One region of the Streptomyces sp. NPDC014861 genome, then DNA from elsewhere that is predicted to be linked to it. Evidence: riboswitches for the same ligand, from Rfam matches in the RefSeq annotation. Region 1 holds a riboswitch; each other region holds the start of a gene.
The links. Region 1 has a riboswitch for cobalamin ahead of ACF1BN_RS08905 (ABC transporter substrate-binding protein). Riboswitches for the same ligand answer to the same signal wherever they lie in the genome.
Positions count from the first base shown of each region.

Region 2: it holds a riboswitch for cobalamin, as region 1 does, so the genes downstream of both, ACF1BN_RS08265 (hypothetical protein) here and ACF1BN_RS08905 (ABC transporter substrate-binding protein) in region 1, are expected to answer to the same signal.
Region 3: it holds a riboswitch for cobalamin, as region 1 does, so the genes downstream of both, ACF1BN_RS25230 (ribonucleoside-diphosphate reductase subunit alpha) here and ACF1BN_RS08905 (ABC transporter substrate-binding protein) in region 1, are expected to answer to the same signal.
Region 4: it holds a riboswitch for cobalamin, as region 1 does, so the genes downstream of both, cobN (cobaltochelatase subunit CobN) here and ACF1BN_RS08905 (ABC transporter substrate-binding protein) in region 1, are expected to answer to the same signal.

Region 1 is NZ_JBIBWV010000003.1:512,428-519,828, forward strand. Features, by position in the region: gene ACF1BN_RS08880 (aldehyde dehydrogenase family protein) at 1-449, opposite strand, end outside; gene ACF1BN_RS08885 (GAF domain-containing protein) at 571-1,875, opposite strand; gene ACF1BN_RS08890 (SRPBCC family protein) at 2,160-2,630, shown strand; gene ACF1BN_RS08895 (ABC transporter ATP-binding protein) at 2,653-3,447, opposite strand; gene ACF1BN_RS08900 (FecCD family ABC transporter permease) at 3,444-4,520, opposite strand; gene ACF1BN_RS08905 (ABC transporter substrate-binding protein) at 4,517-5,578, opposite strand; cobalamin riboswitch at 5,665-5,788, opposite strand; gene ACF1BN_RS08910 (deoxynucleoside kinase) at 5,885-6,547, opposite strand; gene ACF1BN_RS08915 (glyoxalase superfamily protein) at 7,051-7,383, shown strand.
Region 2 is NZ_JBIBWV010000003.1:354,017-361,417, forward strand. Features, by position in the region: gene ACF1BN_RS08250 (energy-coupling factor transporter transmembrane component T) at 1-541, opposite strand, end outside; gene ACF1BN_RS08255 (hypothetical protein) at 546-1,592, opposite strand; gene ACF1BN_RS08260 (prenyltransferase/squalene oxidase repeat-containing protein) at 1,589-4,441, opposite strand; cobalamin riboswitch at 4,546-4,679, opposite strand; cobalamin riboswitch at 4,760-4,899, shown strand; gene ACF1BN_RS08265 (hypothetical protein) at 5,068-6,432, shown strand; gene ACF1BN_RS08270 (PP2C family protein-serine/threonine phosphatase) at 6,675-7,401, shown strand, end outside.
Region 3 is NZ_JBIBWV010000014.1:113,346-120,746, reverse strand. Features, by position in the region: gene ACF1BN_RS25255 (aldo/keto reductase) at 1-375, opposite strand, end outside; gene ACF1BN_RS25250 (LuxR family transcriptional regulator) at 706-1,683, shown strand; gene ACF1BN_RS25245 (DUF3311 domain-containing protein) at 1,811-2,065, shown strand; gene mctP (monocarboxylate uptake permease MctP) at 2,062-3,687, shown strand; gene ACF1BN_RS25235 (GNAT family N-acetyltransferase) at 3,764-4,264, shown strand; cobalamin riboswitch at 4,306-4,444, shown strand; gene ACF1BN_RS25230 (ribonucleoside-diphosphate reductase subunit alpha) at 4,576-6,951, shown strand; gene ACF1BN_RS25225 (ribonucleotide-diphosphate reductase subunit beta) at 6,951-7,401, shown strand, end outside.
Region 4 is NZ_JBIBWV010000012.1:174,438-181,838, forward strand. Features, by position in the region: gene ACF1BN_RS23795 (ABC-F family ATP-binding cassette domain-containing protein) at 1-479, shown strand, start outside; gene cobN (cobaltochelatase subunit CobN) at 476-4,099, opposite strand; cobalamin riboswitch at 4,139-4,274, opposite strand; gene ACF1BN_RS23805 (cobalamin biosynthesis protein CobG) at 4,354-5,604, shown strand; gene ACF1BN_RS23810 (precorrin-8X methylmutase) at 5,607-6,242, shown strand; gene ACF1BN_RS23815 (precorrin-2 C(20)-methyltransferase) at 6,272-7,401, shown strand, end outside.

The DNA of each region.
Region 1 (7,401 bases):
TACGCCACCGTGTCCTCGTCGAGCTGGCTGAGCGAGCCCTCCTGCGCCCGCAGCGCCCCCGCGAAGTAGCGGAAGTGGTCGATCGCGAGCGGGATGTCGGCGGCCAGCGTCTCCCGGACCGGCTTGCCGTTGTCCCAGGTCTCCGCGACCGCGAGCGCCTCCAGGTTCGCCTCCATCCGGTCGGCGATCCTCAGCAGCACCCCCGCCCGCTCGGCCGCCGAGGTGCGCCCCCACGCCGGCGCGGCCGCGTGCGCCGCGTCCAGGGCGCGCTCGACGTCCTCGGCCGAGCCCCGCGCGACCTCGGTGAACGGCTTGCCGTCGACCGGGCTCGGGTTCTCGAAGTACCGGCCGTCGGCCGGGGCGACGTACTCGCCGCCGATCCAGTGGTCGTAGCGCGGCTGGTACGCCATCAGCGCGCCCTCGGTGCCGGGCGAGGCGTAGCGGGTCATGGGCAGACCTCCCTGCGGGTCGGACGGATCCGGGTCCTGGCCGCCGGGCCACCGTGAGCGGGGCACGCGGACGACCGGGCCGTGAGCAGGCGCGCCCGCCGTCCCGGCCGGAGCGCTCTCCTCACCGCCGAGTGTGCGCGAGCGGACGTTGCAACCCCGTTGCACCGGAGGACAGTTCCTCCTCCAGGGCGTCGAGCCGGGCGCGTACCGGAGCCAGCTGCGCCGCCGGCACGGCCGCGCACAGCGCCCGCCACACCTCCACGTCCTCCTCGCCCCACGCGCTGTACGCCCAGTCCGCCAGCAGCCGCGGATCCGCCCGCGCCACCAGAGCCGCCCGCAGCCGGTCCGCCAGCCGGTCCCGCAGGCGTACCACCCCGGGCGCGGCCGATCCCGGCAGCAGCGGGCCCGCGTACTCCCCGGCGGCGACCGCCACCGCCCCCGAGGCGAGCCGTCGGTCCACCGCCGTGAAGTCCGCGTCCACCGCGACGGCGAGGCGGTACGGGCGCGAGCGCAGCAGCTCCGGGCCGAGCAGGGCCCGCAGCCGGGACAGCTCCGCGCGCAGCGTCACCGGTGTGACCGACTCGTCCTCGTAGAGGAGGGTCAGCAGTTGTTCCCCCGTCACCCCCTCCGTGCGGTGCGCGAGCACCACCATGATCTCGCTGTGCCGTCGGCTCAGCCGCAGCCGCCGTCCGTCCACCGTGAGCAGCGCCTCGTCCCGGCCGAGCGCGGTCAGCCGGGGGCGGTCCGGCGCCGGGGGAGGGGCGAGGAGCGCCAGCTGGGTCTCCGCCGCCCGGGCCACGGCCCGTACCAGGCCGAGGCTGTGCGGGTGGGCGAGCCGCTCGCCGCCGGTGAGGTCGACGGCGCCGAGGAGCCGGCCGCTGCGCGGATCGTGCAGCGGCGCCGCCGCGCACGTCCAGTCCCGTACCGGCGGCCGGAAGTGCTCCGCGGACACCACCTGCACCGGGCGGCCGACGGCGAGGGCGGTGCCCGGCGCGTTCGTCCCGGCGGCGGCCTCGGCCCAGCCGGCCCCGGCCACGAAGTTCATCCGCCGCGCCTGCCGCAGCGTCGCGGGGTCCCCCTCGACCCAGAGCAGCCGCCCGCCCGCGTCGCACACCGCGAGGACGTGCCCGCCGTCCAGCGCGTCCGCGCCGAGCAGTTCCCGGATGACCGGCATGACGACGGCCAGCGGATGCCCCTCCCGGTACGCGGTCACCTCCGCCTCCTCCAGCTCCGTCGGCGCCGCCCCGTCCCGGCTCACCCGGGCGCGCTCCGACCTTCGCCACGACTCCGCGACCAGCTCCCGCACCGCCGCCCGCGCTCCCGGCCGCCGCTCCGGTCCCGACTCCCGCGGCCCGCTCCTCCGTGTCGACGTCGCCTCGCTCAACTCGGCCTCCCCATCGAGGACGTACGGCTTCCCGGCGCACATCGTCGTGGCCCCGCCCGCCCCCGACAAGCACCCGGGAGGGGCCGCATATGCCACCTGTCCGGGAGCCGCGGGTCCCGCTGCCCGCGCGAGCCTCGCGCGGGAGCCGGAGGAAGCGGTACGGCGGGGCGCCGCCCGGATCGAGGCCCGGACGCACGGGGCGCCGATCCCGCAGGGCACCCGTCGTACGACACACGGCCCGCCGTGCGTGCCGGGACGGCGCGGTGCGGATAGCGTCGGCCGAGCCCGAGGACGTCGTTCCCGACGGAAGAGAGAAGGCGGTCGCAGTGTCCCGGAATCGCCGTTTGATCCTGAGCCCGCCGTCCAAGGTGTGGAGCCTGCTGTCCGACGGCGGGCGCTACGGCGAATGGGTCTCGGGCACGCAGCGGGTCATCGCCGCCGACCCGCACTGGCCCGAGGTGGGCGCCCGGCTCCAGGTCAGGGTGGGCGTCGGTCCCGTCACGCTGGACGACACGTGCGTGGTCCGCATCTGCGAGCCCGGGCGCCGGCTCGAACTGGAGGCGAAGGCGGACCCGTTCGGCGCGGCCCGCATCGCCATGCACCTCGTCCCCTGGGGCGGGAACACCCTCTTCCTGCTCGAATGGCATCCCCTGCGCGGCCCCGGCACCCGCATGCACGGCCTCCCCGTCGACTACCTCGTCTCCATCCGCAACGGCATGATGCTGACGAAGCTCGCCCGCATCGCCGTCCGCGAGCAGCACGGAGCGGACCGGCCGGCGCCCGCGTCCTCCGCCTGAGGGCCGCCCGCGGAGGGAGCGGTCAGCGGACGAAGCGGATGTGCGGGCGGCCGTCCGGGTCCGGGTGGGTCACCGCGGCGCGGACGCCGTAGACCTCGGAGACGAGCTCCGCGGTGAGGACCTCGTCCACCGGACCGGCCGCCGCGACGCGGCCCTCGTGGAGCACGACCACGTGATCGCAGTACATCGCCGCGAGGTTGAGGTCGTGCAGGGCCATGACGCAGGTGAGGCGCAGATCCGAGACGAGGGCCATCAGGGCGAGCTGGTGGTGGACGTCGAGGTGGTTGGTCGGCTCGTCGAGCAGCAGTTCGCGCGGCTCCTGGGCGAGGGCGCGGGCGAGCTGGACGCGCTGGCGCTCGCCGCCGGAGAGGGTGCGCCAGGCGCGGTGCGCGCGATCGGTGAGGCCGGTGCGGGCGAGCGCGGACCGGACGGCCTCCTCGTCGGCGGGCGTCGGGGGCGACCACGCCCGGCGGTGCGGGACGCGGCCGAGGCGTACGGCGTCCGCCACGGTGAGGTCCACCTGGGTGTCGGCGTGCTGCTCGACGACGGCGACCCGCCGGGCGAGCGCACGGCGTGGGACCGCGCCCAGCCGTTCGCCGTCCAGGGTCACGACCCCCGTCTCCGGCGCGAGGACGCCCGCCAGGACGCGCAGCAGCGTGGACTTCCCCGAGCCGTTCGGCCCCAGCAGCCCGGTCAGCGTGCCCGGACGCGGCGCGATGCTCACCCCGTCCAGCACCAGTGCCCCGCCGGCCGTCCGCGAGACCCGGGCGGCGCGGAGCCCCGTACCGCCGTGGACCGACGTCGACGTGCCGGTCATCGGGGGCTCCTGGTGCGGTACAGGACGAGGACGAAGGCGGGGACGCCCACGAGCGACGTCACCACGCCGACCGGGACCTCCTGCGGGTCGAGGACCGTGCGGGCGAGGGTGTCCGCCCACACCAGGAAGACGGCCCCGGCGAGCGCGGTCAGCGGCAGCAGCCTGGCGTGACCGGGGCCGGCGAGGGCGCGCACCGCGTGCGGCAGGACCAGGCCGACGAAGCCGATCGCGCCGGCCGCGGCGACGAGGACGGCGGTGAGCAGCGCGGTGACCGACAGCAGCACCAGCCGCGTGCGCGCCACGGCCACGCCCAGCGTCGCCGCCGCGTCCTCCCCGAACGCGAAGGCGTCCAGCGTACGGGCGTAGCCGCCGCACACCAGCAGCGCGACGGCCAGGACGGCGGCGCACACGCCGACGTCGGACCAGTCCGCCCCGCCGAGCGAGCCGAGCAGCCAGAAGAGGATGCCCCGGGTGGTCTCGGCGTCGGCGGCGGTCATCACCACGAACGAGGTCAGCGCGGAGAAGAGCTGCATCGCGGCCACGCCCGCCAGCACGACGCGGTCCGTCGAACCGCCCAGCGTGTGGCTGAGCAGCAGGACGAGGCCGAACGAACCGAGCGCGCCCAGGAACGCCCCTCCCGCGACGGACAGCGCACCCCCGCCCACGCCGAGGACGACGACGGAGACCGCCCCGGTCGACGCGCCCGAGGAGACGCCCAGCACGAAGGGGTCGGCGAGCGGGTTGCGCAGCAGCGACTGCATCACCGCGCCGCAGACCGCGAGCCCGGCGCCGCACGCGGCGGCGAGGAGGGTGCGCGGCAGCCGCAGTTCCCAGACGATGCCCTCCCGGAGGGGGCTCAGCGCGGACGCCTCGCCGCCGAGGTGCGACACGATCACGGTCCAGGCGTCCGCGACGCGGATGTCGGCCGGACCGATGGTGACGGCGAGCGCCACGGAGACGCACAGGAGGAGGACCCCGGCCGTCCCCGCGACCGCCGTGCCGACCGCGGCACGGCGCCGGCCCCCGGCCACGCCCGCCTCGGCGGGACCGGCGGCCGGACCCGGCCGGATCACTTCGCGAGCCCGTGCGTCCGCAGCGCGGCGGCCAGCTGTTCGATGCCTTCGACGGTACGGATCGTGGGGTTCATGGCCTGGCCGCTGAGGGTGACGTACCGCTTCTCGCGCACCGCCGTCATGTTCCGCGTGACGGGGTGCGACTCCAGGAACTCGATCTTCTTCGCGGCGCTCTCGGCGGACTGGGCCTTGCGGGTCAGGTCGGCGATCACCAGCACGTCGGGGTCGCGGTCGGCGACGGTCTCCCAGTTGATCTGCGGCCACTCCTCCTTCGTGTCGTCGAAGACGTTCTTCACCCCGAGCACCCCGCTCACGATGCCCGGCGCGCCGCAGCAGCCCGCCATGTAGGGGCCCTGGGAGTCGGAGAACCAGTAGAGGACGGAGGCGCCGCCGAAGTCGGCGCCGGCCTTCGCCTTCGCGACCCGGGCGCTGAGCTCGCCGACCAGCTTCTCGCCGCGCTCCGGCACCCCGAAGATCCTGGCCAGGTCGCGGACCTCGCCGTACACGGTGTCCATGGTCAGCGGCGCGGTCCGCACGCCGTCGCCGTCGCCGCTGTTGTCCTTGCCGACGCAGTCGGAGGGGGAGAGGTAGGTGGGCACGCCGAGCTTCGCGAACCGCTCACGGGGCGCGACTCCACCCTTGCCCAGCGTGTAGAGGAACGAGGCGCTGACGAAGTCGGGCTCGGCATCGAGCACCTTCTCGAACGACGGATACCGCTCGGCGAGCCGGGGGACCCGGGCGTTCGCCTGCTCCAGCCCCTTGAGGACCGGGTCCGTCCAGGTGGCCGTGCCCACCATGCGGTCGGCCAGCCCGAGCGAGAGCAGGATCTCGGCCGATCCCTGGTCGAGGGCCACGGCCCGGCGGGGCGGCTCGGCCACCTCGACCCGCTGCCCGCAGTTGTCGAGACCGACGGGGCCGGCGGCCGCGCCGGAACCCCGGCCGGTGTCCCGGCCCTTCCCCGAGGGCCCGGAGGCCGGGTCGCCCGCGCCGCAGCCGGCGACGAGAACGGCACCGGCCACGAACAGCACGGCGGAGCGGACGGGGTGTGCGAAGGGCACGGCGGGAGTCCTCTGCGTCACGGCTCATGCGCGGAGCCTGTCGTACGGAGCTCCCCGGACGGCGGTGCGCCCTCCGGGGCGCCAGCAGGTCTTCGGACTCGGGATCGTCCGGACGGGACGCCTTCCCGGGCCCCGAGGGGCCCAGTGGCCGTTGTCCCGCCCGTCACCCTCACCGCTGCGCGTCAGCTCCGGATTCCCACCGGATTCCCTGACCCGTGCACGTACCGCCTCGATACGTACAGAGGTGCGACTGGCCCGGGCAAGCTATCACAGGGGATCTTGCCGCCGCCCGGGGTCCCGCGCAGGTCAGACGCGGTGCGCGACCTCCGCCAGGGCGTTCTTGACCTCCTGGGCCACGCGGGCGGCGTCCTCGGGGTTGTTCACGACATCGGTGTTGTTCATGTCGACGACGAGGACGTCGCTGGCGGAGTAGTGCCGGTGCACCCAGTCGTCGTACCCGGACCAGAGCGTGCGGTAGTACTCGACCAGGCCCTCGTCCTGCTCGAAGTCGCGCCCCCGCAGTCCGATGCGGTGCAGGACCGTCTCGAAGTCCGCCTTCAGATAGACCATGAGGTCGGGCGCCTTGCGGTAAGGCAGCCCCTCGATCTCGCGCATCATCTCGTCGAGCAGTCCCTCGTAGACCTGCATCTCCAGGGAGCTGATCCGGCCCAGGTCGTGGTTGACCTTGGCGAAGTACCAGTCCTCGTAGATCGACCGGTCGAGGACGCTGTCGTCCTGCTTGTACGCCTCCTTGATCGCGGCGAACCGGGTCTGGAGGAAGTACAGCTGGAGGAGGAAGGGGTAGCGCTTCGCCTGGATCTCCTCGGGGCTCGCCGAGTAGAAGAGCGGCAGGATCGGGTTGTCGTCCACGCTCTCGTAGAAGACCTCGGTGCCCAGCTCCCTGGCGAGCAGCTCGGCCACACTCGTCTTGCCGATCCCGATCATGCCTCCGACGCAGATCACCGGCATACCTCACTTCTCCCTGGGGGTCTTCTGTACGTGGACGGGGAGCTGGGCCTCCCGTACCACTCGGACGCGCGCCGGTGGTCAGGCGATTCCCCGGGGAGACGTGATCAAGGTCATTCCGTGATCGACGCCGTGCGGTCCCGATGGGCCGGCCGTACCGCGCCCGCCGCTCGAAGCGGCAGGCCGCGGCCCCGCAGCCGCGTCAAATTTTAGATGACGATCCGGCCGGAGCGCTCCGCCCCGGCGTCGGGGGCGGTCGCCCCGGTCTTGGGGCGAGTCGGAGCGGCCGGCGGGGCCGGGGAGCCGGAGGCCGGGAGCCGGGAGCCGGGGGCCGGGAGCCGGGCGAGGGGGACGGATCTTCACCCGGGGCCGGCGGTTTTCGGACGTGGCGGTCCCGGGGTGGTCCGCCGGTCGGGTCGGTCATCGGGTCGGTCGTCGGGGTCGGCCTGTGGGTTCGGTGGGTTCGGTCGGCGGGGTCTGTCAGTGGGGTCTGCGAGGATGCCGCCATGCACGAGGAAGTCATCCCCATTCTCCGCGTGGAGAACGCCGCGGTGGCCGTGGCCTGGTACGAGCGCCTGGGCTTCGCCCAGCAGTGGGAGCACCGCTTCGAACCGGGATTCCCCGCGTTCGTCGAGGTCGCCCGGGGCGGGGTCCGCCTGTTCCTGTCCGAGCATGAGGGCGACGCCCGCCCCGACACGCTGGTCTACCTCCGCGTGCGCGACGTCGATGCCGTCGCCGCCGAGTTCGGCGCGCGGGTGGAGGACGTCCCGTGGGGGCGCGAGTTCGAGCTGCGGGACCCCGACGGGAACCGGCTGCGGATCGCCACGCCGCAGGGCTGACGCCGGAGGGCCGATGCC
Region 2 (7,401 bases), 160 kb from region 1:
TGACGGCCACGCCGAGCTCGTACAGCGCGCCGGGCAGCACGCGCAGCGCACGCTTGGGGTTGGCGAGGGTGTTGGCGGCGCCGATGCAGCAGAGCATGCACGCCAGCCGCAGCCCGTCGGTGGCGGCGGAGAGCAGCGCCTCCAGGGAGACCGGGCCGCCGATCTGGATCCCGGCGTACCAGTCCGGGGTGGGCAGGTGCGGGAGCGCGAAGAGGAAGTGGTCGCGGGGGGTGATCCCGGTCGCGAAGACCGCGCGGAACACCACCCGGATCGCGACGACGGTGAGGGCCAGATACAGGTAGTACTTGAAGCCGCGCGCCCAGGGCGCCTCGGTGCGGCGCATCGTGATGACGTATCCGAGGACCGCGAGGACCAGGAAGAGCAGCAGCGGGTTGTTGGTGCGGCTCACCGCCGTCGCGAGCGCCAGGGCCCAGACCCACCAGGCGACGGGGTGGAGGGTGCGGGGCAGGCGGCGGCCGCCCGCGTCCGGCGCGGGGCCGGACGCGGACGGTGCGACGGCCGCCGTGGAGGCACGGGGCACGCGGCTACTCCGCACGACGACGGCGCTTGGCGGCGAACACGGCCGCCGCGCCGATCAGCAGGCCCAGGAGACCGGTCACGGCGGCGGGCACCCAGGACCCCGTGTCGACGGCGGCGTCCGCGGCGGGCGCCGCGTCGACCACCGCGGGGCCCGGGGCGGCGACGGCCGGCGAGCCGGTCGTCGCGGTCGGGCTCGGCGGAGTCGTCGGCGGGGTCGTGGCGGGCGTCGGGGACGCGGTCCTCGACGGGGTCGGCGAAGGGCTCCGCGAGGGGGTCGGGGTGCGTGTCGGCGCGGGCGGTCGCGTCGCGGGAGCGGTCGTCGCCGGAGCCGGCGGTTCCGTCGGGGGCGGGTTCTCCGGAGCGGGGCCGGTGTCGACGTCCGGCGGCAGCGACGCCGCTGTCCGGGTGTCGTGGGGCACCGGCTGACCGCCCCCGGTGGGCCGGGTGTTCTTGGCGCGCAGCTGGTCGGGGGTGACGGTGGGGCGCCCCTCGGTCCCCTCGATGTTCGTGCCGCCGAAGATCCACAGGTCGACGCTGCCGGGCGCGGGCTTGTAGAGCATCGCGCCGAGCTGGCTGTACTCCCAGGTGTTCTCGCCCGGATCGGCGTGCCAGTACGACCAGTACGCGGAGGCGGGCGGGGTGAGGACGCAGTCGTCCTGCTGGGGCGTCGGGTACTGCTTCCCTCCCTGGTGACCGCTGTAGCCGATGCGGCAGATGAAGGCCGGGCCGTCGTGGCCCGTGCCGGCGGTCCGCCAGCCGCCCTGGTTCAGGAGCTCGTACCCGGTCGTGGGGGTCGTCCCGCACGAGCGGTAGATCGGCCCTCCCCAGTGGCTGAAGTCGACGGCGAGGACGGCGCCGGAGGACGTGGTGCACTGCCCCATCGGCTGGGGGGCGGCCCCCGCCGGGGCCGTCCCGGCGGCGACGGCCGCCACCGTCAGCGCCAGCGCGGTCCCCGCACGCGTGAGGGAACGGGCGAAGTGGCCCTTGAGGGGCTTGTTCGCCTGCGCGGTCCCCGTACGCGTGAGGGAACGCGGGACGCGGTGAGCGGTCATGCCGGGCCGCCGTCGGTCTCGCGCCGCCTGCGGGCGAGGCGGGTCGCGCCCCAGCCGGCGGCGACCAGGAGGACGGCCGTGACGGCGAGGGCGGTGGCCTGGGACCCGGTGGCGGCGAGGCTGCCGCCCTTCGCGCCGCCGGTCGCCTGGGTTCCGCCGGTTCCCGTGCCGGACGTCCCGGAGCCGCTCGCGGTGCCTCCGTCCTCGCCCGGAGTGATGATCACGGGCGTCGACGAGGGGGAGGCGGGCGGCCCGGACGGGCTCGGGACCGGTTCGGCGGTGGTGCCGCTCAGGTCGCGCGTCAGCGTGCCGAAGGAGATGCCGGTGGCCCCGCCGACCGCCTGCGCGGAGGCCCGGACGTCGGATCCCGCCTGACCGCCCTTGCTGACGTTGAAGCCGCCGTCCTTGTTCTGCTGCGAGGCCAGGAACTTCCGGGCCTTCGCGATCTCGGCCGCGTACTTCCCGGTGTCCAGCGACAACCCCTGCACGGCGAGCGCCGCCGAGTTGACGGAGTTCCCGGAGGCGCCGGTGAAGCCGCCGTCGGGGAGCTGCTGCCCGGCCAGCCACACCAGGGCCCGGTCCACGGCCGCCTGCGTCTCGGCGTCGGGCAGCAGGTCGAGGGCCATCGCGGCCATCGCCGTCGAGTCGACCTCGATGTCGCTCGGCTCGCCGATGAGGCTGGGCCAGGCGCCGGTCGCCGGGTCGCGGAGGCTCTTGAGGTACGCCACCGGCGAGGCCGCGGCGGCCGTCTCACCCGCCCGGACCTGGGCGATGACGCCCAGGGACTGGGAGAAGACCGAGGTGGCGTAGGTGTAGTTGCCCTCACCGGCGCACTTGCGGGGCTCCGCCGGGGTCGCGGCCGGGCAGACGCCCCGGGCGAGCGCGGCGATCAGGTCCTTCCCGCCGAAGGCGCGGGGGTCGCGGCCCACGGACTGGGCGAGGACCGCCGCCTTGCCTATGAAGCCGCCGCCGGCGTACTTGGTGCCGACCTTCGTCCAGTCGTGGACACCGCGACCCGACGCGTCCTCGCCGCCCTTGTCGAGGAAGTCGACGATGTTGCGCAGGGTGGCGTTGTCGTGACCGGTGGCGGCGAGCGCGTACGCGCCGTCGATGGTCAGGCCGTAGTCGGCGAAGCGGGGGCTGCCCTCGTAGTACCGGCCCTGGATCAGCCGCCGGTGGTCGGCGAGGTAGGCCGAGCCCTTCTTGAGGTCCGGTCCCTCACCGGCCGGGGGAGTGGTGGGCCCGGTCGTGGGAGGGGTCGTGGTCGGGGGTGTGGTGGGCGGAGTGGTCGGAGGGGTGGTCGGCGGCGCGGGCTCCTTCGTGGTCAGCGTCACCAGATCGCTCTTCGCGCCCGCGATGAGGGCCGCGGTGGTGGCGTAGAGCAGCGGGTCCGGGGTGCCCTCCTCGAAGGCGAAGCCGCCGCCGGGGAGCTGCTGGCGGGAGAGCCAGGAGACCGCCGCGTCCGCGTGCGCCCGGTCGCCCAGGGCCCGCAGGGCCTGGGCCGCCCAGCCCGTGGCGTAGGCGCTGCCCGGGACGCTGTACGAGACGGCGGGCCAGGCGCCCGTCTTGGACTGGGCCTTCTTGAGCGAGGAGCGGGCCTTGGTGACGACCGCCTTGTGGCCGCCCGCCCGCTGGAGGGCGAGCGCCACCAGCGCGGTGCTCCCGGCCTCGCTCTCGCAGACCTGTCCGTCCAGGATCAGGAAGCTCGGGAATCCGCCGTCGTCGCACTGGAGTTGAGCCAGCCGCGTCACCGCCTCGGCCGGCGGGGTCACCTCACCGTTCAACAGGGCGATGACGGCGAGGGCCTGCCCCTCGGTCTGCCCCGTCGTACGGAAATCGCCCGTGGTGGCGCAGCCGGGGACGGGCTGCGGCGCGTCCGAGCCGCTGAGGCAGACGTTCGCCAGGAGGTCGCCGAGGAGATCGTGGCCGCCGAAGTCGCGCGGGTCCCTGCCGGTGGCCTCGGCGACGAGCGCGAGGCGGGCGGCGGCGGTGGCGTCGGGCGCCTCGTCCTTCCCGGCGGGGTAGGCGTAGGCGTCGGTGTGCTCGGGCCTGGCCAGGAAGGCGGCGACCCTGCGGGCCGCGGGGCTCTCGCCGTCGGCGGCGGCCAGGGCCCAGGCCGCTTCGGTGGTGGCGAGGTAGTTCGGCACCGTGTCGCCCTCGTTGACCACCCGCTGACCGTTCGTCAGCCGGTCGGTGAGCCAGCGGGCCGCGCCCGGCAGATCGACCGAGCCCGGCGGCACGTTCGGGGCGGGCGGGTCGCTCGGGTCCGGCGGGTCGCCGCCCTCCGCGCGGACGTCGTCGGGGGTGAAGGTGGGCCGGCCCTTGGTGCCGCCGATGTCGGTGCCGCCGAAGACCCAGGCGTCCACGTCGCCCGGCTTGAGCGTGCGGGACATGGCCCCCAGCGGGCTGTACGTCCACTTCCGCTGCCCGGGTGAGGCGATCCAGTACGACCAGTAGGCGGTGGCCTGCGGGGTGAGGACGCAGTCCTCCTGGGCCGGAGTGGGGTACTGCTTGCCCCGGTCGAACGAGCCGTTGCCGATGCGGCAGATGAACGCGGGACCGTCGTGCTCCGTACCCGTGGTGCTGAACCCGCCGGACCGCAGCAGCTCGTAGCCGGTCGTGGGGGTGGCGTCGCAGCCGCGCACCACGGGGCCGCCCCAGTGGCCGAAGTCGACGGCGACGATCGCGCCGGAGGTGCGGGTGCACTTCTTGATCGGGTCGGCGCTCGCCGGCGCGGCGGCCGTGAAGTGGGCCAGGCCCGCGCCGAGCGTCAGAAAGGAGACGGTCAGGACGGACACCAGGCGTCGTCCCGCCCCCGACCACCGTCTCGCCTGCTGTTCGGTCCCCACCGCGGCCCCTCGTCTCTGCCGGGCGGGTGCGTACGTGGCGATGGCCTCGCGACGGCGACGCCGTGGCGGGGCGGTGACGACCACGCCGTAGTCCGCGACGGCGTTCTTCGTGCTCTGTTCCAGCCCAGGCATTCCGACTCACCCGGGACGAGCCGGGTCTACGGTTGCGGGTCAGCGCCGGAATTCGACCGGCTTCCCCTGGTGCTGATTGCTTATCAGCCGGAGTGCAACACGGATCGGTCGGCACCGTCAAGGTGGTCCGCGTCTCACCGGCGAGGCCCGACCGCTCGTCGTGCACGCCCCTCCGGACGACGCTGGCGGTACCTCCACCGTTCGGGTAGCGTCCTGGGCTGCCACATGGGGGAATCCGGTGCGAAGCCGGAGCTGACGCGCAGCGGTGTGGGACGGCGGGGGCCGTTTCCCGAGCCCGAATGCCCATTCGGCGACGCACGACTCGAAGCCGTACCACGCGTTCCGGACGGCGGTCCCCGGCCATGCCATGCCCTGGCCGTGCTCCGGCACGGCGACGCGCGCGTGCGACCGGAGCGGCCGGCGTCCGCCGACTTCAGGAGCACGCCTTGTCCCTTCCCCGCACCTCACGCCGTCTCGCGCTCGCGGTGCCGGCGATGCTCGGCGCCTTCGCGCTCAGCACGCTCCCCGCCTTCGCGACCTCCACCCCCGCGCAGATCGCGACGTCCAAGACCAACGGCGTCGCCTACCTCAAGTCCCTCCAGGCAGCGGATGGTTCGTACGCCGGCTCGGGTCTCTCCAACGAGTGGGCGTTCAGCGCCTTCGCCGCCGCGGGCACCGCCGTCGTCGACGTGGCACCCGGCGGCGACACCACCAAGAACGCCAGAACCGTCTACCGCAACCTGCTGTCCACGGCGGGCTGGCCGTCCGCCACCCCGGTGGTCACCGACTACGAGCGCGGCGCGCTGAACGCCTACGCCGCCGGCATCGACCCGGCCCGCGTCTCGGCCTCGCGCAACCTCATCGCGCACATCTACGCGTACTGGCAGACCGCCGAGCCGGGCTACTTCGGCCCCTCCGCCAACTTCAACGGCACCGTCTTCGCGGCTCTCGCCCTCGGCGGCGCGAAGACCCAGGCCGGCTCCGCCCGCGTCCCGCAGGCCCTGACCGCCGCGATGGTCGCCCGTCTCCGCGCCAACCAGCACAACGACGGCGGCTGGACCTACCAGAAGGTGGAGGGCAACCCCACCGCCATCAACACCGCGAGCGACATCGACATGACCGGCGCCGCGATGGCCGCCCTGTGCGTCTCCGGCGTCCCGAACACCGACGCGGACGTCGTTCAGGCCAAGAACTTCCTCAAGGGCAAGCTCGTCAGCTCCTCGGGCGCGTTCAACTCCCTCTACGGCGTCAACACCAGCTCCAACGGCTGGGGCGTCTCCGGCCTGAACGCCTGCGGATTCAACCCGCAGTCGGCGGAGTTCACCACCCTCGCCACCAAGACCCCGATCGACTTCCTCCTCGCCAACCAGTACAACCCGGCGGGCGGCTTCAAGTACAAGCCCGCCGACACCACTCCCTCCGCGTACTCCTCGATCGACGCGCTGCGCGCGGTCGCCGGAGGCGGCTTCACCGCTGCCCCGCCGGTGCCGGTCACCCCGGGCGCCCCCCAGTGGGTCGCCCAGTCGGCGTTCACCCCGGGGACCGCCACCAAGCTCGCGCTCACCGTCGACGACGGCGCCGGCAACCTCAAGGTGTGCGCGGTCTCCTTCACGCCCACGGCCGCGACCACGACCCTCGGGGACGTCCTCGCCGCCGCGACGGGCGCGGCCACCCCGTCCGGCTGCGTCACCGGCGTCACCCCCGCGTCGGGCACCGGTGCGATCACCGCGCTCAACGGCAAGGCCAACAGCGGATCGAACACCTGGAAGGTCAGCACCGACGGCTCCGCCTTCACCGGAGCCCTCCGCGAGACGACCGTCAACCTCGGCGACACCCTCGCGCTGCGCTGGGGCGCCTGACAGCGGCCGGGGCACGACGGGCGGACGCCGTCCCCCGTCGCTGCCCGCCCGCCCGGCCCATGTCGCCACGCGTGACGGCTCCTCGTCCGTGAGTGACCGCCCCGCTGTGGCGACGCCCGAGGGCTGGACCGATCACGGGGACCCCCTGAAGCCGGGCCCCGGGGGTCGACGGCACGTCCCGCCGGCCCCCGGGGCGCGAGGCGTGGAATGCGCGGGGCCCACCGGCGTAGGAGCCTGGTGGTGTGGTGAAGCCGGGGAAGGCGGTGAACGGCGCGTACCGGCGGAGCTGGCTGCGCGGGGCGCCGCCGCCCCGCTGGGTCCGGGTCCTGCCCGTGCTCCTGCTCGTCGGGGTGGGGATCGCGTCCCTCACCGACTCCGTCCCGGTGGACATCGGCTTCCTGCTCGGCGCCGTCTCCCCGCTGGCCGTCCTGGCGTACGGACCGCTGGCCACGGCCCTCCTCGGCGCGGCGACGATCGCGTTGCTGACCCTGCCCGCCTTCCACCTCGACCGGCCGGGGAACACCGACCTCGTCACCCTCGGCTTCGTCGCCACCCTGAGCGTCTTCGTCTCCTTCGTCCGCGGGCGCAGGGACGAGCAGCTCGACCTGGAACGGGCCGTCGCCGAGACGGCCCAGCGGGCCATCGTCCCCGAGGTGCGGCGGCGGGTGGGTCCCGTGCGCTGCGCGAGCCTCTACCGGGCCGCCGAGGCGGGCACGCTGGTGGGCGGCGACTTCTTCGACGTCAGGGCCGGCCCCTACGGGGTGCGGGCGGTCCTCGGCGACGTACAGGGCCACGGCCTGTCGGCCGTCGCCACGGTCGCGTCCGTCCTCGGGGCGTTCCGCGAGGCCGTCCTGGACGACGCGGACGCCGAGGCGGTCGCGGCACGGCTGGACCGCAGGCTGGTGGTCGACTCGGCGCGCACGGAGCACGCGGAACTCTTCGCCACGGCCGTCCTCCTGGACTTCGCCC
Region 3 (7,401 bases), on a different contig from region 1:
GCGGTCCTCGACGTGGGCCCAGAAGACCTCGACGCGGTCGGTCCCGAGGCGGGCGAGGCTGCCGTCGAGGGCGGTCCTGACGACCTTCTCGGAGAGTCCCTCCCACTCGTCGGTGCCGGGCAGGGGGCGGGCTCCGCACTTGGTGGACAGGACGACGGAGTCGCGGTTGCCCCGGGCGGCGAGCCAGCGCCCGATGGTGACCTCGGACTCGTCGCCGGTGGCACCGTCGAGCCAGTACGCGTAGTTGTTGGCGGTGTCGACGACGGTGCCGCCGAGTTCGGTGAAGCGGTCGAGGATCGCGAACGAGGTGGCCTCGTCGACGCTGGTGCCGAAGGGGAGGGCGCCGAGGACGATGGTGCGCTGCGGGATCGCCATGGGGTGCGGTCCTTTTCGATGGAGCGGCGGAAGACGGACGAGGGTTGGACTAGACCAACCCCCGTCCATCCTGGAGCACGAACTCCCGCCCCGCAGCAGTTTGTTGCACCGCGTCACCGCGACCTGACGTACTAACGCGGGAAGTCTCATTGGTCTATACCTGAGCGTGGTGACGACATACGATCGCCAGGCTCGCGCGGCGTGCTCGGACGCTCGGACACACCGGCGCCCGGCCCCGCGGACGCGCAGACGCTCGTACACACAGACGCACAGACGCACAGACGCACAGACACGCAGACGCACACAGGGTCTTGACCGGGGGGAAACGCCTTGTTGGAGGCGCTGGGAATCCAGCGGTCGGCGGAGACCGTCTACCGACTCATGCTCGACCATCCCGAGGAGGGCGTGGCCGGCCTGGCCGCCCGGCTCGACTGGCCCCAGGAGCGGGTCCGCGAGGCCCTCGGCCTGCTCGCCGAGGCCCGGCTCGTCGCCATGGAGGACGAGTCCGGCACCCCCGTGCCGTTCAGCCCCGAGGTCAGTTTCTCCTTCCTCCTCGCCCGCGCCGAGGCCGAACTGGGCCGCCGCCGCCGCGAGGTCGAGCGGGCCGAGCGCGCGGTGGCCGACATCCTCGCCACGTACACCGGCGGACCGAGCCCCTCCCACGACGTCGTGGAGCGGGTCACCGGCCTGGACGCGGTGCGCCGGCGGCTCGAATCGCTCGCCGCCGGCGCCCGGGAGGAATGCCTCTCCCTCCTGGTCGGCGGGGCGCAGCTGCCCGACACCATGGACGCCAGCCAGCCCCTCGACCAGCTCGCGCTGGAGCGCGGCGTCCGGATCCGCTCCATCTACCAGGAGAGCTTCCGCAACGACCAGCCCACCGTCGACTACGTCCGCTGGTACTGCGAACTCGGCGGCGAGGCCCGGACCGTGCCCGTCGTCCCGCTCCTCATGGTCATCGTCGACCGGGAGGCCGCCCTCGTCCCCGTCGACCCCGGCGACGGCCGCGCCGGCGCCCTGGAGGTGCGCAGCCCCGGACTGGTCCACGCGCTCGCCGTCCTCTTCGACCACCTGTGGGAGGCCGGCACCCCCTTCGGCGAGGCGCCCCGCCGCGACGCCCACGACCTCTCCCCCCAGGAACGCGAACTGGTCATGCTCCTGGGCATCGGCTGCACCGACGACATCGCCGCCCGTCGGCTCGGCGTCTCGCTGCGCACGGTGCGCCGGATGAGCTCGGAGCTGATGTCCCGGCTCGGCGCCCGCAGCCGTTTCGAGGCCGGTGTCCGGGCGGTGAAGGAGGGCTGGCTCTGACCTGGCGGGAAATCGCCTGAACCGACGGCCCCGCCGAGCCGTGCAACGGTGAGGGGTTCCGTTCGGGAAAACAGTCCCCTACATTTCCTCGGCATTGAACGCTGATCACCAAGGGGACGCTTTCACCATGTCAGAAGCCGCAACCGGGAAACAACCGGTCATCACCCCGACCAGGATCGTCATAGCCCTGTGCCTGGCAGCCCCGTTCGTGGCGATGCTCTGGGTGAGTTCGTACGCGAAGACCGAGCCGGTCCTCGCCGGAATCCCGTTCTTCTACTGGTACCAGATGCTCTGGGTGGTGGTGTCGACCGCGCTCACGATGGTCGCGTACAAGCTGTGGCAGCGTGACCAGCGCGCCCGCAAGGGAGGTGACGCGCGATGAAGGACGGCGTCAACGGCGTGGCACTCGCCGTCTTCATCTTCTTCTTCCTGGCCGTCACGGTCATGGGCTTCCTCGCCTCCCGGTGGCGCAGGGCCGAGAACGAGAACAGCCTCGACGAATGGGGCCTCGGCGGACGGTCGTTCGGCACCTGGGTCACCTGGTTCCTGCTCGGCGGCGACATCTACACCGCGTACACCTTCGTCGCCGTCCCCGCGGCCATCTACGCGGCGGGCGCGGCCGGCTTCTTCGCCGTGCCGTACACGATCCTGATCTACCCGCTGATCTTCACCTTCCTGCCGCGGCTCTGGTCCGTCTCGCACAAGCACGGATATGTGACCACCTCGGACTTCGTCCGCGGCCGCTTCGGCTCCAAGGGCCTGTCCCTGGCGGTGGCCCTCACCGGCATCCTCGCCACCATGCCGTACATCGCGCTCCAGCTCGTCGGCATCCAGGCCGTCCTGGACGTGATGGGCGTCGGCGGCGGCGAGGACACCCACTGGTTCATCAAGGACCTGCCGATCCTCATCGCCTTCGGCGTGCTCGCGGCGTACACGTACTCCTCGGGCCTGCGCGCCCCGGCGCTCATCGCCTTCGTCAAGGACACCCTGATCTACATCGTCATCGCGGTGGCGATCATCTACATCCCGATCAAGCTCGGCGGCTTCGACGAGATCTTCGCCAAGGCCGGCGAGGCGTACGCGACGATCAACCCGGCGACCGACAAACCGCGCGGCTCGCTGGTCCCGGGCGAGGCGAGCCAGTGGACGTACGCGACGCTCGCGCTCGGCTCGGCGCTCGCGCTCTTCATGTACCCGCACTCGATCACGGCGACCCTCTCCTCCAAGAGCCGCGAGGTCATCCGCCGCAACACCACCATCCTGCCGCTGTACTCGCTGATGCTGGGCCTGCTCGGGCTGCTCGGCTTCATGGCGATCGCCGCCGGAGTGAAGGTCGCCAACGGCCAGCTCGCCATCCCGCAGCTGTTCGAGAACATGTTCCCGGACTGGTTCGCCGGCGTGGCCTTCGCCGCGATCGGCATCGGCGCGCTCGTCCCGGCCGCGATCATGTCGATCGCCGCGGCCAACCTCTTCACCCGCAACATCTACAAGGACTTCATCAAGAAGGACGCCACCCCGGAGCAGGAGACCAAGGTCTCCAAGCTGGTCTCGCTCCTGGTCAAGGTCGGCGCGCTCGCCTTCGTCCTCACCATGGACAAAACGGTCGCGATCAACTTCCAGCTGCTCGGCGGCATCTGGATCCTCCAGACCTTCCCGGCCCTGGTCGGCGGACTGTTCACCCGCTGGTTCCACCGCTGGGCGCTGATCGCCGGCTGGGCGGTCGGCATGATCTACGGCACGGTCGCCGCGTACGGCGTCGCCAGCCCGACCCAGAAGCACTTCGGCGGTTCCTCGGCGGAGATCCCGGGCATCGGCGAGATCGGCTACATCGGCCTCACCGCCTTCGTCCTCAACGTCGTCGTCACGGTGGTCCTCACCTTCGTCCTCCGGGCCGCCAAGGCCCCGGACGGCATCGACGAGACCTCCCCGTCGGACTACACGGCCGACGCCGGCGACGCGGGCGTCAGCACCGAGCTCCCCAAGGTCGGCGCCGCCACCCACTGAGCCGCGGACGCGCGCGCGAGAGGGGCCCGGGAAAACCCGGGCCCCTCTCGCGTGGCCGCGCGGCAGACTGGGACGCATGGACTTCACGATCAGGGCGGTACGGCCCGAGGAGCACGAGGAGCTCGGTGACCTCACCGGGCTCACCTATCTGAACGACGGGCTGCTGCTGCACGGCGAGGACGACTTCTACCTGGACGTGCTCCGCGACACGGCCCGCCGGGCGCGCGAGAGCGAGGTGCTGGTCGCCACCGACGCCGAGGACCGGATCGTCGGCGGGGTGACCTTCGCCCCCGGCGGCACCCCCTGGGCCGACATCGCCGTCCCCGGCGAGGCCGAGTTCCGGATGCTCGTGGTCGCGCCGGCGGCCCGCGGCAGGGGCGTCGGGGAGGCCCTCGTGCGCGCCTGCGTGGACCGGGCGCGCGCCCTGCCCGACTGCGCCAGGATCGTGCTCTCCACGGACGGCAAGATGGTGTCGGCGCACCGGATCTACGAACGGATGGGCTTCGTGCGCACCCCCGAGCGGGACTGGCAGCCCATCCCCGAACACTCTCTGCGAACCTACGCCCTGGAGCTGTAGTCCACGGACCGACACAACATGTGGGGGGTGCCGCGATCGGCGCCCCCCACATGTATGCTCGTCCTCGCTGTCGCCGCAGGGGAATCCGGTGTGAATCCGGAACTGTCCCGCAACGGTGTACTTCGTGTGCCCTTGTCCACGGAGAGAGTCCGAGCACCTGCCGGCAGTGCGCCCGGTACGACCGTTCCGGGTGCCGACGACGTCCGGGCCTCGCGGAATGGGCCGGTGGACGCGGGCGCATCCGCGCGTACGGGTGCCCGCCCGCCCCTCCCCCGCCGCGGCCCGGTCCGAGAGCGAGGGAGAGCCCCCACGTGACCATCGCGCCTGCGGGTCCGTCAGCCACCGAGGCCGCCGCGATCGACAGCGACGGCCCCGGGACCGTGCTGCTGCGGACCCTGACCGACCTCACCGCCGACCTCACCGACACCGACCCCGGTCGGGTCGCCGCCGCCGCGCTGCGGGGCCGGCACGCCGGTTCGGACGAGGCGGAGCTGCGCGAACTGGCCACCGAGGCCGCCGCCGGTCTCATCGCCGAGGACCCCTCCTACTCGCGGCTCGCCGCGAGGCTGCTCACCCTCACCATCGCCGAGGAGGCGGCCTCCCAGGGCGCCGTCTGCTTCTCCGCCTCCGTCGCCACCGGCCACCGCGAGGGCCTGATCGCCGACCGCACCGCCGCCTTCGTCGCGCTGCACGCGGACCGCATGGACGCGCTGATCGACCTCGCCGGCGACGACCGCTTCGGCTACTTCGGCCTGCGGACGCTCTACTCCCGCTATCTGCTGCGCCACCCGATCACCCGCAAGGTGATCGAGACCCCGCAGCACTTCATGCTGCGGGTGGCTGCGGGCCTCGCCGAGGACGACTCGCTCCGCGCGCTGGACGAGGTGGCGGCGCTGTACCGGCTGATGAGCCGGCTCGACTACCTGCCCTCCTCCCCCACGCTCTTCAACTCCGGCACCCGCCACCCGCAGATGTCCTCCTGCTACCTGCTGGACTCCCCGCAGGACGAGCTGGACTCGATCTACGACCGCTACCACCAGGTCGCGCGCCTGTCGAAGCACGCCGGCGGCATCGGCCTGTCCTACTCCCGGATCCGCTCGCGCGGTTCGCTGATCCGCGGCACCAACGGGCACTCCAACGGCATCGTGCCGTTCCTGAAGACGCTCGACGCCTCCGTGGCGGCGGTGAACCAGGGCGGCCGGCGCAAGGGCGCCGCCGCGGTCTACCTGGAGACCTGGCACGCGGACATCGAGGAGTTCCTGGAGCTCCGCGACAACACCGGCGAGGACGCCCGCCGCACCCACAACCTGAACCTCGCCCACTGGATCCCGGACGAGTTCATGCGCCGGGTGAACGCGGACGCCGAGTGGTCGCTCTTCTCCCCCGCCGACGTGCCCGAGCTGGTCGACCTGTGGGGCGAGGAGTTCGACGCCGCCTACCGCGCCGCCGAGGCGAAGGGCCTGGCCCGCCGGACCATGCCGGCCCGCGACCTGTACGGCCGGATGATGCGGACCCTGGCCCAGACCGGCAACGGCTGGATGACCTTCAAGGACGCCTCGAACCGTACGGCCAACCAGACCGCCGAGCCCGGCACGGTCGTCCACTCCTCCAACCTCTGCACCGAGATCATCGAGGTCACGAACGACGGCGAGACGGCCGTCTGCAACCTCGGCTCGGTCAACCTCGGCGCCTTCGTCTCCGGCGGCACCATCGACTGGGAGCGGCTCGACGAGACCGTCCGCACCGCGGTCACCTTCCTCGACCGGGTCGTCGACATCAACTTCTACCCGACCGAGCAGGCCGGGAACTCCAACTCCCGCTGGCGCCCGGTCGGCCTGGGCGCGATGGGCCTCCAGGACGTCTTCTTCAAGCTGCGGCTGCCCTTCGACTCCGCCGAGGCCCGCGCGCTCTCCACCCGGATCGCCGAGCGCATCATGCTCGCCGCGTACGAGGCCTCCGCCGACCTCGCCGAGCGCAGCGGTCCGCTGCCGGCCTGGGAGAAGACCCGTACCGCGCGGGGCGTGCTCCACCCCGACCACTACGGCGTCGAGCTCACCTGGCCCGAGCGCTGGGCCGCGCTGCGCGAGCGGATCGCGACCACCGGCATGCGCAACAGCCTGCTGCTCGCCATCGCCCCGACGGCGACCATCGCCTCCATCGCCGGCGTCTACGAGTGCATCGAGCCGCAGGTCTCCAACCTGTTCAAGCGCGAGACGCTCTCCGGCGAGTTCCTCCAGGTCAACTCGTACCTCGTGGACGAGCTGAAGGCGCTCGGCGTGTGGGACGCGCAGACCCGCGAGGCGCTGCGCGAGGCCAACGGCTCGGTGCAGGGCTTCAACTGGGTGCCGGCCGAGGTCCGCGACCTGTACCGCACGGCGTGGGAGATCCCGCAGCGCGGCCTGATCGACATGGCGGCGGACCGCACCCCCTTCCTCGACCAGTCGCAGTCGCTGAACCTCTTCATGGAGACGCCGACCATCGGCAAGCTGTCGTCGATGTACGCGTACGCCTGGAAGCAGGGCCTGAAGACGACGTACTACCTGCGCTCCCGCCCGGCGACCCGGATCGCCCGCGCGGCCCAGGCGTCCGCCACCGCCGCCGCCCCCATCCCCGTCCAGCAGGCCGCCGACCCCGACGCGGTCGCCTGCTCCCTTGAGAACCCCGAGTCCTGCGAGGCCTGCCAGTAATGAGCACCAACGAGCACAAGAACCTCCTGGACCCCGGTTTCGAGCTGACCCTCCGCCCGATGCGCTACCCGGACTTCTACGAGCGCTACCGGGACGCCATCAAGAACACCTGGACCGTCGAGGAGGTCGACCTCCACTCGGACGTCGCCGACCTCGCCAAGCTCACCCCCGGCGAGCAGCACATGATCGGCCGGCTGGTCGCGTTCTTCGCGACGGGCGACTCGATCGTGGCGAACAACCTGGTCCTGACGCTGTACAAGCACATCAACTCCCCCGAGGCGCGGCTCTACCTCTCGCGCCAGCTCTTCGAGGAGGCCGTGCACGTCCAGTTCTATCTGACCCTCCTGGACACCTACCTGCCCGACCCGGACGACCGCGCGGCGGCCTTCGACGCCGTCGAGAACATCCCCTCCATCCGCGAGAAGGCGCAGTTCTGCTTCAAGTGGATGG
Region 4 (7,401 bases), on a different contig from region 1:
TGCTCGTCACCGGGCCCAACGGCGCGGGGAAGACGACCCTCCTCAGGGTCCTGGCGGGTGAACTCGCCCCGGACGCGGGCACCGTGCGGGCGCCGCGCCGGACCGGGCTGCTCCGGCAGGACACGGCGTCGCCCACCGACCCCCGTACGGTCGGCGAGGCCTTCGGCGAGGGCCGCGAGGACGAGCTGCTCTCCCTGGGGCTCTTCGCCGCACGGGACCTGAGCACCCCGGTGCGCCTGCTGTCGGTGGGCCAGCGCCGCAAGCTGGAGCTGGCCCGGCTCGTGACGGCGCCGGCGGACCTGATCCTCCTCGACGAGCCGACCAACCACCTGGCCCCGGGTCTCGTGGAGGAGATCGAGGCCGCGCTCGCCGGCTACCGGGGCACGCTGGTGATCGTCAGTCACGACCGCAGGCTCCGGCGGGGCTTCGCGGGCCGGCGCCTCGAACTGGCCCCGGCCCGGGCCCTGGCCAGGATCTAGTCCTCGCCCTCGGTTCCTTCGAGGTCGCCCTCCGTCTCCAGGAACACCTGGCGCAGGGCGGCCAGGGTCTCCGGGTCCGGCTTCTCCCACATGCCGCGCGACTCGGCCTCCAGGAGGCGTTCCGCGATGCCGTGCAGGGCCCAGGGGTTGGCCTCCTTCAGGAAGGCCTGGTTCGTCTCGTCGAGGACGTACTCCTGGGTGAGCCTGTCGTACATCCAGTCGGCGACGACGCCGGTCGTGGCGTCGTAGCCGAAGAGGTAGTCGACGGTCGCGGCCAGCTCGAAGGCGCCCTTGTAGCCGTGGCGGCGCATCGCCTCGATCCAGCGCGGGTTGACCACCCGGGCGCGGAAGACCCGGGAGGTCTCCTCCACCAGGGTCCGGGTGCGGACGGTCTCCGGGCGGGTCGAGTCGCCGATGTACGCCTCGGGGGCGGTGCCGCGCAGCGCGCGGACGGTCGCGACCATGCCGCCGTGGTACTGGAAGTAGTCGTCCGAGTCGGCGATGTCGTGCTCGCGGGTGTCGGTGTTCTTCGCCGCCACCGCGATCCGCTTGTACGCGGTCTCCATCTCGTCGCGCGCCGGGCGGCCCTCGAGCCCCCGGCCGTAGGCGTACCCGCCCCACACCGTGTAGACCTCGGCGAGGTCGGCGTCGGTGCGCCAGTCCCGCGAGTCGATCAGCTGGAGGATGCCGGCGCCGTAGGTGCCGGGCCGGGAGCCGAAGATGCGGGTGGTGGCCCGGCGTTCGTCGCCGTGCTCGGCGAGGTCGGCCTGGGCGTGGGCGTGGACGTGGTTGGACTCGGCGGGCTCGTCGAGGCCCGCGACCAGCCGGACGGCGTCGTCGAGGAGGCCGATGACGTGCGGGAAGGCGTCCCGGAAGAAGCCGGAGATGCGCAGGGTGACGTCGATGCGCGGGCGGCCCAGCTCCTCCAGGGGGATGGGCTCCAGGCCGTTGACGCGGCGGGACGCCTCGTCCCACAGCGGGCGGACGCCGAGCAGGGCCAGCGCCTCGGCGACGTCGTCGCCGGCGGTGCGCATGGCGCTGGTGCCCCACAGGGAGAGGCCGACCGAGGTGGGCCACTCGCCGTTGTCGGTGCGGTACCGCTCCAGGAGGGAGTCGGCGAGCGCCTGGCCGGTCTCCCAGGCGAGCCGGGACGGCACGGCCTTCGGGTCGACGGAGTAGAAGTTCCGGCCGGTCGGCAGCACGTTGACCAGGCCGCGCAGCGGGGAGCCGGACGGGCCGGCCGGGACGAAGCCGCCGTTCAGGGCGTGCACGGCGTGGCCCAGTTCGTCGGTGGTGGCGGCGAGGCGCGGCACGACCTGCTCACAGGCGAAGCGCAGCACGTCCCGGACCTCCTGGCCGTACGCGGCGGCGACCTCCGCGACCGCGTCCGCCGACCAGCCGGCGGCCTCCATCGCCTCGACCAGCGCGCGGGCCTTGGCCTCCGCCTCGTCGGCGCCGGTGCGGGTCGCGGCGGACTCGTCCAGGCCGAGGGCCTCGCGCAGACCGGGCAGGGCCTGCGTGCCGCCCCAGATCTGGCGGGCGCGGAGGATGGAGAGGACCAGGTTGACCCGGGCCTCGCCCTCCGGGGCGCCGCCGAGGACGTGCAGGCCGTCGCGGATCTGGGCGTCCTTGACCTCGCACAGCCAGCCGTCGACGTGCAGCAGGAAGTCGTCGAAGCCGTCGTCGTCGGGCCGCTCCGCCATGCCGAGGTCGTGGTCGAGCTTGGCGGCCTGGATCAGGGTCCAGATCTGGGCGCGGATCGCGGGCAGCTTCGCCGGGTCCATGGAGGAGATCTGCGCGTACTCGTCGAGCAGCTGCTCCAGGCGCGCGATGTCGCCGTACGAGTCGGCGCGGGCCATCGGCGGGACGAGGTGGTCGACGAGGGTGGCGTGGACGCGCCGCTTGGCCTGGGTGCCCTCGCCCGGGTCGTTGACGAGGAAGGGGTAGACGAGCGGCAGGTCGCCGAGGGCCGCGTCGGGGCCGCAGGCGGCGGAGAGGCCGGCGTTCTTGCCGGGCAGCCACTCCAGGTTGCCGTGCTTGCCGAGGTGGACCATGGCGTCGGCGCCGAAGCCGCCGTCCTCGGCGCGGGCCGCGATCCAGCGGTAGGCGGCGAGGTAGTGGTGCGACGGCGGGAGGTCCGGGTCGTGGTAGATCGCGATCGGGTTCTCGCCGAAGCCGCGCGGCGGCTGGATGAGGACGAGCAGGTTCCCGCGGCGCAGGGCGGCGAGGACGATGTCGCCCTCCGGGTTACGGGAGCGGTCGAGGAACATCTCGCCGGGGGCCGGGCCCCAGTGCTCCTCGACCTGCTCGCGCAGCTCGGCCGGGAGTTCGGCGTACCAGCGCCGGTAGTCCGCGGCCGGGATGCGGACCGGGTTCCTCGCCAGCTGCTCCTCGGTGAGCCACTCCTGGTCGTGGCCGCCGGCCTCGATCAGGGCGTAGATCAGCTCGTCGCCGTCGCCGGAGACGAGGCCGGGCAGGTCGGCCTCGGGGCCGAAGTCGTACCCCTCGGCGATCAGCCGGCGCAGCAGGGCGACGGCGGAGGCGGGGGTGTCGAGGCCGACGGCGTTGCCGATGCGGGAGTGCTTGGTGGGGTACGCGGAGAGGACGAGCGCCAGCTTCTTCTCGGCGTTCGGGATGTGCCGCAGGCGGGCGTGGCGGACGGCGATGCCGGCCACGCGGGCGGCCCGCTCGGCGTCGGCGACGTAGGCGGGCAGGCCGTCGGCGTCGATCTCCTTGAAGGAGAAGGGGACGGTGATGAGGCGGCCGTCGAACTCGGGGACGGCGACCTGGCTGGCCGAGTCCAGCGGCGACAGGCCCTCGTCGTTCTCCTCCCAGGCGGCGCGGGAGCCGGTGAGGCAGAGCGCCTGGAGCACCGGCACGTCGAGCGAGGCGAGCGCGCCCGCGTCCCAGGCCTCCTCGTCGCCGCCGGCCTGGGCGGCGGCCGGCTTGGTGCCGCCGGCGGCGAGGACGGTGGTGACGACGGCGTCGGCACCGCGCAGGACGGCGAGCAGCTCCTCCTCGGGGGCGCGCAGGGAGGCCACGTACAGCGGGAGGGGGCGGGCCCCGGCGTCCTCTATCGCGTCGCAGAGGGCGCCGACGAAGGCGGTGTTGCCGCTCATGTGGTGGGCGCGGTAGTAGAGCACGGCGATCGTCGGGCCGGGCGCGTCCTTCGCGGCGCGCTCCAGCGGGCCCCAGGTGGGGGCGGCGGCCGGGGACTCGAAGCCGTGGCCGGTGAGGAGCACGGTGTCGGAGAGGAAGCGGGCCAGCTGCTCCAGATTGGCGGGGCCGCCGTGGGCGAGGTAGGCGTGCGCCTCGGTGGCGACGCCGATCGGCACGGTGGAGGCGGCCATCAGCTGGGCGTCGGGGGCCTGTTCGCCGCTGAGGACGACGACCGGCTTTCCGGTGGCGAGGACGGCGTCGAGGCCCTCCTGCCAGGAGCGGACGCCGCCGAGGAGGCGGACGACGACGAGCTCGGCGCCGTCGAGGAGACCGGGGAGGTCGCCGAGCGGGAGCCGGGAGGGGTTGGCGAAGCGGTACGCGACCGGGCCCTCGGGCGCGGCGGCGTTCGCCGCTCGGGCGCTGAGCAGGTCGGTGTCGGAGTGCGACAGCAGCAGGAGCATGGCGAGCTCAGGCCTTCCTCGGGGTTGTCCGCGCCCCGGGTGGTCGTATGGACGGCGGGGGAGTTCCTGACTCACCCGGGCCGTCGCCGGCTCGGGCTCACAGTGGCGGGACCGCGCCGGATTCTCACCGGGCTTCCTCCCCGGGGTCCTGGGACCCCATGCCGCTCTGCATAGTAGATCGTGAGGTCGGCGGGCCGGAGAGGGCCGGGGAGTCGGCCGGATCACACTCGGTGGCCGCCCGGTTTCCCGTGGGTATGCTCGCCGCCATGCCGCCGACCCCGCCCAGCCCGCCCGAAGCGGGCGAACCTCGCATACGGGACCGAGGCGACGCGTGCCCGGGGGCGCTCCGGCTGCACGCCGCCGCCGACGGTTTCCTCGCCCGACTCCGACTCCCCGCAGGACGTTTGACGAGGCATCAGCTCTCGATCCTGGCCGACGCGGCCGAGGAGCTCGGCGACGGCAGCCTCTCCGTCACCTCGCGCGGCAACGCCGAGCTGCGCGGGCTGGCCGAGGGCTGCGGCGGCCGGCTCGCCGCGCTCCTCGACGACGCGGGACTGCTGCCCTCCCCCACCCACGAGCGGGTCCGGAACATCGTCGCCTCCCCGGCCTCGGGACTCGACGGACTCGGCCACGCCGACGTGCAGTTGTGGGCCCGGGACCTGGACGCGGCGCTCTGCGCGGAGCCCCGCGCGGCGGCCCTCTCCGGCCGCTTCCTCCTCGTCCTCGACGACGGACGCGGCGACGTCACCGGCCTCGGCGGCGATGTGACCTTGGTCGCAGGCCCGGGCGGCGCCGCGCTCCTCGCGGCCGGCTCCCGCGCCTTCCGGCTGACCGCCGCCGACGCCGTGCCCGCCGCGCTCGCCTGCGCCCTCGCCTTCCTCGACGCCGCCGAAGCGGCCGGCACCGGCGCGTGGCGCCCGCGCGAGCTCCCGCCCGGGCACCTCCCGGACTGGGCCGGCGCCCTGGCCCGCGCGGGGATCACCGCGGAGCCCGTACCCCTCTTCGTTCCCCCGTCGGCGCCGCCGCCCGCCCCCGGCCCGCTCGGTGACCGCGCCCTGCACGTCCTCGCCCCCCTCGGCCGGCTGACCGCCGACGCACTGCGGGCGCTCGGCGAGGGCGCGGACGAGGTGCGGCTCACCCCGTGGCGCGGCGTCGTCGTGGTCCTGGCCGCCCCGGAGGCGGGATCCGGCCGGCTCGCCGCGCTCGCCGCCCTCGGCCTGATCACCGACCCCGCCGACCCGGGCACCGGCGTCACCGCCTGCACCGGGACGCCCGGCTGCGCCAAGTCCCTCGCCGACGTGCGGGCGGACGCGGCGCGCGCGCCCGGCGGGCCGCTGCCCGTGCACTACTCCGGCTGCGAGCGCCGCTGCGGACACCCGCACGGCCCGCGGATCGAGGTCACGGCCCGGGACTCCGACACCTATCTGCTGGACGGCGCGCCCGTCCCCCGTACCGCCCTGGCCCAGGCCGTCGCGGCGGCCCGTACCCGATCGATGGAGAGCTGAGGATGTACGAGTACGAGAAAGACGGCGCCGAGATCTACCGCCGTTCCTTCGCCACGATCCGCGCCGAGGCGGACCTCGCCGCCCTGCCCGCCGACGTCGCCACGGTCGTCGTCCGCATGATCCACGCCTGCGGCATGACCGACCTCGTCCGGGACATCGCGTACTCCCCCGCGGTCGTCTCCCGCGCCCGCGCCGCCCTCCAGGCCGGCGCCCCCATCCTCTGCGACGCCCAGATGGTCGCCTCCGGCGTCACCCGCAAGCGGCTGCCCGCCGACAACGAGGTGCTCTGCGCGCTCTCCGACCCGGCCGTCCCCGCGCTCGCCGCCGAGCTGGGCACCACCCGCTCCGCCGCCGCCCTCGAACTCTGGCGGGACCGCCTCGAAGGCTCCGTCGTCGCCATCGGCAACGCCCCCACCGCCCTCTTCCACCTCCTGGAGATGATCGCGAAGGGCGCGCCGAAGCCCGCCGCCGTCATCGGCATCCCCGTCGGCTTCATCGGCGCCGCCGAGTCCAAGGACGCCCTCGCCGCCAACGACCTCGGCCTCGACCACCTCGTGGTCCGCGGCCGGCGCGGCGGCAGCGCCATCACCGCCGCCGCCCTCAACGCCCTCGCGCACGAACCGGAGATCCAGCAGTGACCGATGTGAAGGGCCAGGGGAAGGACCACGTGAAGGGCAAGCTGTACGGGGTCGGCCTCGGCCCCGGCGACCCGGACCTCCTCACCCTCGCCGCCGTGAAGGCCATCGCCGGGGCAGACGTCGTCGCCTACCACTCGGCCCGGCACGGGCGCTCGATAGCGCGCTCCATCGCCGCGCCCCACCTGCGCGAGGACCACGTCGAGGAGCGGCTGATGTACCCGCTCACCGTCGAGACCACCGACCACCCCGGCGGCTACCGGGGCGCCCTCGACGACTTCTACGAGGAGGCCGCGGCCCGGCTCGCCGCCCACCTCGACGCGGGCCGCACGGTCGCCGTCCTCGCCGAGGGCGACCCGCTCTTCTACGGCTCCTACCAGCACATGCACAAGCGGCTCGCGCACCGCTACGACACCACCGTCATCCCCGGCGTCACCTCCGTCAGCGCCGCCGCCGCCCGCCTCGGCGAGCCGCTGTGCGAAGCCGAGGAGGTCCTGACGATCGTCCCCGGCACCCTCCCCGAGGACGAGCTGACGGCCCGGCTCGCCGGCACCGACTCGGCCGTCGTCATGAAGCTCGGCCGCACCTTCCCCGCCGTGCGGCGCGCCCTGGAGCGGGCGGGCCGGCTGGACGACGCCCGGTACGTGGAGCGGGCCTTCATGGCGGGCGAGCGGACCGAGCGCCTCGCCGACGTCGCCCCGGAGTCCGTCCCCTACTTCTCCGTCGCCGTCCTCCCCTCCCGTATCGACCGCGAGAACCCGGTCCGCGAGCGGGGCGAGGTCACCGTCGTCGGCACCGGACCGGCCGGCGCGCCCTGGCTGACCCCCGAGTCGCGCGGCGCGCTCGTCAACGCCGACGTGCTCGTCGGCTACACCACCTACCTCGACCGGGTCCCGGTGCTCCGCCCCGGCCAGATCCGGCACGGCTCCGACAACAAGGTCGAGTCCGAGCGGGCCGAGTTCGCCCTCGACCTGGCCCGGCGCGGCCACAAGGTCGCGGTCGTCTCCGGCGGCGACCCGGGCGTCTTCGCCATGGCCACCGCCGTCCTGGAGGTCGCCTGCGAGCCGCAGTACGCGGACGTCTCCGTACGGGTCCTCCCCGGGGTGACCGCCGCCAACGCCGCCGCCGCGGCGGCCGGCGCGCCCCTCGGCCACGACTACGC